Regions from separate parts of the Kurthia sp. ISK08 genome, predicted to be linked through region 1. Evidence: riboswitches for the same ligand, from Rfam matches in the RefSeq annotation. Region 1 holds a riboswitch; the other holds the start of a gene.
What was found. Region 1 has a riboswitch for FMN ahead of ribE (riboflavin synthase). Riboswitches for the same ligand answer to the same signal wherever they lie in the genome.

Region 1 (2,412 bases):
CGTTTGAACGAGCGAATGTCCTAAATCAATCAGCGAGTGACCCGTTTCGCCAGTCGAATGTTCGAATTCACACGATCCCAGTCAATTTAAGTCCCTCTCGAATCACTCAAAAGCCACGTAATCATTCGTGGTCTTTTGAGTTTTTTTGTAAAAAATCTAGTTTTCTGAATAAATTAGTGGTATGGTATAGCTACAATTAAAAAAATCTTCGGGGTCGGGTGAAATTCCCAATCGACGGTGATGCGCGTTAGAGCGATAAGTCCGTGAGCTTTTCGGAGCAGGAGCTGGTGAGAATCCAGGACCGACAGTATAGTCTGGATGAGAGAAGATGCAAAAAATTTGTTTATGATGTGAAAAAATCATAGGCTTATTTGAACATACCTTTTTCATCGACCTCATGTAAATGAAGGTCTTTTTTATTGTGACAACAGAATCGTCTTCGGGGTCGGGTGAAATTCCCAATCGACGGTGATGCGCGTTAGAGCGATAAGTCCGTGAGCTTTTTGAAGCAGGAACTGGTGAGAATCCAGTGCCGACAGTATAGTCTGGATGGGAGAAGACATGTAAAAATTTGTTTATGATCCGAAAAATCATAGGCTTATTTGAACATACCTTTTTTCAGCGACCTCATGTAAATGAAGGTCTTTTTTGTTGTATCAAACTGAATAATCCTTCGGGGTCGGGTGAAATTCCCAATCGACGGTGATGCGTGTTAGAGCGATAAGTCCGTGAGCTTTTCGGAGCAGGAGCTGGTGAGAATCCAGAACCGACAGTACAGTCTGGATGGGAGAAGGATGTGTGAACAAAACTTGTTAAAAAGACGTATGTCAACAGGTTTATTTAGACATGAATTTTAATCATTCTTCCATAAAACTACCCTGAATTGTTTCATCAATCGAGGGTAGTTTTTTATTTTGGGAAAGGAGTGGTTCGTATATTTACAGGGATTGTAGAAGAAGTTGCGACAATTCAATCGATTCGACAAGCGAATGAAAATATGGTGTTGCAAATTCAAGCAGAAAAAATTTTACAAGATGCGAAACTGGGTGATTCGATTGCAGTAAATGGTGTTTGCTTAACAATTGAAAAATTAGAGCAGTACGCTTTTCATGCGACAGTTATGAAAGAAACCTTTCATACAACAACACTACATCGTCTACAGCTACGTGAAAAAGTGAATGTTGAAAGGGCTTTACAGTTGCAAGGACGATTAGGTGGACATATTGTGACAGGACATGTTGAAACAGTCGGGAAAATTCAGAGAATCTTAAAAACATCGAACGAAATTCGCTTAACGATTGAAACAGAACCGAAATTCATCAAACAGATGGTGCCAAGAGGTTCTGTGACATTGGACGGGATTAGCTTAACGATTTTTGCGTTAAACGCGCGGACATTTGAAGTTTCGCTTATTCCGCACACATATGAAACAACGATTTTGCATATGAAAAAAGTACGTGATGTCGTCAATATCGAAACGGATTACATCGGAAAATATGTACAAAGCCAAATGGCGACAATTTTAACAGAAGATTTTTTACGAAAAAATGGATTTTGAGGTGAAAGAACATGCAAGAAATAGAAGAAGCACTTCGTGTTTTACGAGCTGGTGGCATGATTATCGTGACTGATTCTGAAACACGTGAAAATGAAGGGGATCTCGTTGCATTAGCAGAAACGATTACACCTGAACAAGTAACATTCATGGCAATTGAGGGGCGTGGATTAATTTGTACACCTATTTCTGAAGAAATGGCGACACGCTTAGCATTAGCGCCGATGACAGAAGATAATACGGATAATCATGGAACAGCCTTTACAATTTCGATTGACCATATCGATACGACAACAGGTATCAGTGCTTATGATCGTGCATTAACCATTCAAGCTTTAACAAGTGAACAAACCGTAGCACAAGATTTTCGTCGTCCAGGACATGTGTTTCCGCTTATTGCAAAAGCTGGTGGTGTATTAGAACGTGATGGGCATACGGAAGCAGGAGTGGATTTGGCAAAGTTATGCGATAAAAAAGAAGCAGCAGTAATTTGTGAAATTATGGGTGATGATGGACATATGCTGACAGGTGAAAAGTTGACCGCATTTGCTAAAAAACACGTATTACCTATCATTTCAATCGAAGCATTAAAACAATATATTGAACAAACAAAAGGAGCGTATTCAAAATGAACATGATCGAAACAACATTAATCGGAAAAGACTTAAAAGTTGGGATTGTATTAGGAAGATTCAACGAATTCATCACAAATCGTTTATTAGAAGGAGCAGTAGATGGTTTAAAAAGACATGGTGTAGCAGAAGAAAATATTGACGTCGTAAAAGTACCAGGTGCTTTTGAAATTCCATATATGGCAAAACAATTAACAGGTTATAAAAAATATGACGCAATTATTG
Region 2 (2,412 bases), on a different contig from region 1:
ATAGCTATCTATCATATGCTAGAACATGTACTTGATTTAGAAGAAGAACTAGAGGAAGAATTAGAAATTGATGGTGCATATTATGTCATTTCAATTAGTCCTTTATATAGCGCTGAATCAGTACGTGGTGCAGTAGCTGTTTTACGAGATAAGACAGAAGAACACCGCCTTGATAAATTACGTTCAGACTTTATTGCGAATGTATCACATGAACTACGCACGCCGATTTCGATGCTTCAAGGATATAGTGAAGCGATTTTAGATGGTGTTGTATCATCTGAAGAAGAACGAAATGAAATGATGCGTATTATTTATGATGAATCACAGCGTATGAGCCGATTAGTAACCGATTTACTCGATTTAGCGCGTATGGAATCTGGGAAGATGCGTTTATATCTTGATGACTTAAGTATTAATCAAGTATTTGAACGTATGACACAGAAGTTCGTACAGCGCGGGAAAGAAAAAGGAATCGAAGTAAGTTATGAAACAGAGTTCTCAGATGATGCGCGCGTTCACATTGATGAAGACCGCATCGAACAAGTTGTAACGAATTTAGTGGATAACGCAATTCGTCATACAGCAAGTGGCGGCCATGTAAAGGTGCTAGCAGACCAATATGCAGGACAAGTGCGCATTCGTATTCAAGACGATGGTGCTGGTATTCCGAAAGAAGACCTTGCATATGTCTTTGAACGCTTTTATAAAGCAGATAAAGCACGAACAAGAGGTAAGGGTGGCACAGGTTTAGGTTTAGCTATTGCGAGTAATATTATTAATGCACATCGAGGTCGTATTACAGTAGAAAGTGAAGTAAATGTAGGTACAACCTTTACATTCTTCCTACCACTACCAGATGAAATTTAATGAATAAAGAAAAAGTCTTGAATTCGAGAGAAACTTCTCTTTACAATTCAAGACTTTTTTTGTATGATGAATGTGTGAAAAAAAATAAATACGGTTCATCTTCGGGGCAGGGTGTAATTCCCGACCGGCGGTAATGAAGTGTTTAACATTTCTCAGCCCGCGAACCTTAACAGGTTGATTTGGTGCAACTCCAAAGCCGACAGTATAGTCTGGATGGGAGAAGGTGAAGGTACAGCGTTGTGTTCAAAAAAATGAGTGAACAACGTTTATTTAATGTTGCCTAATTCTCCCGCGTAGAAGTACTTCTACGTGGGATTTCTATTTTAAATAAGCACACGCAGCCTTACCTCTTTTTGAAGTGATCCGCAACAAAAGGAGAAAACAGAATATGAAGAACAAGAAGTTACGTCGCATGATTGCAATTGGGATGTTAAGTAGTATTGCATTTTTACTACACTTAATTAATTTCCCAATTCCGCCATTCCCGAATTTTTTAGAGGTAGATTTCGGTGATATCCCAGCGTTAGTCGCAATGATTATTATGGGACCACTTGCAGGGATTTTAGTCGAGTTACTAAAGAATGTCATTGACTGGGTATACACAGGTAGTCCAACGGGGGTACCTGTAGGGCATATGGCAAACTTTGTAACAGGCTTATTATTTATCCTTCCAACGTACTTTGTTTATAAAAAATTAAGTACAAAAAAAGGATTGGGAATTGGTCTTGTTGTAGGTACAATCTCTATGGCAGTAGGTATGAGTGTATTAAATTACTTCGTCTTTATGCCAATGTATAATTACTTCTTAAACATGCCTGTTGAAACAGGGGCTGCATTACGTGCTACAATCGTAGCGGGTGTGCTACCATTCAATATTATTAAAGGTGTTCTTGTAACAATTGTCTTCCTACTATTATTTAATGTAATGGGTAAGTGGATGACGAAAGAACGCAGAAGTTTCCAAGCATAACGATAAAAAAGCTTTGGCATTTTCTTAAATGCCAAAGCTTTTTGTATGAGTTTTAATGTTGTACACGTAGTAATTGCGCATGTAATAAGCGATTTCGTACAACAATACCTGCTAATGCAGATAAAATGGCTTTAATCACACCAACAAGTAAGAATGGATAGACACCACCCATAAATGCACCAGTCCAAGATAAATCAGCACTGAATTTTAGCCAGATTGTACCGAAAGCAAGTGTTACAATCATTCCGATAATATTAGCAATGATTGCTTGTACCTTTGTAAAACCGAATCTTTCAAGGTATAAACCGATTGCTACAGCTGCTGGTAAGAAGCCGATAATATAGCCACCAGTTGGTCCTGCAACAACGCCTAGACCACCTGACATACCACTGAAGACTGGAATCCCAATTGCGCCTAGTAATATGTAAATAAACACAGATAGTGAGCCATAACGAAGTCCTAGAATTGTAACAGCTAAACCAATTGCAAATGTTTGTCCTGTAATTGGAATGAGTGGCAGTGGAATCGTAACCTGTGCAAAAATCCCGATAATTGCTGCGAATAATGCGGAAAGA

Region 2: linked by a shared signal. The riboswitch ahead of ACKVQX_RS00740 (ECF transporter S component) and the one ahead of ribE (riboflavin synthase) in region 1 are both predicted to bind FMN.

What each region holds. Positions count from the first base shown of each region.
Region 1 covers NZ_JBJXHL010000002.1:555,888-558,299, forward strand. Annotated here, with positions in the region: FMN riboswitch at 201-334, shown strand; FMN riboswitch at 432-565, shown strand; FMN riboswitch at 666-799, shown strand; gene ribE (riboflavin synthase) at 926-1,558, shown strand; partial or broken gene ribB (3,4-dihydroxy-2-butanone-4-phosphate synthase) at 1,570-2,154, shown strand; gene ribE (6,7-dimethyl-8-ribityllumazine synthase) at 2,184-2,412, shown strand, end outside.
Region 2 covers NZ_JBJXHL010000001.1:154,764-157,175, reverse strand. Annotated here, with positions in the region: gene ACKVQX_RS00745 (ATP-binding protein) at 1-867, shown strand, start outside; FMN riboswitch at 961-1,096, shown strand; gene ACKVQX_RS00740 (ECF transporter S component) at 1,256-1,837, shown strand; gene ACKVQX_RS00735 (biotin transporter BioY) at 1,890-2,412, opposite strand, start outside.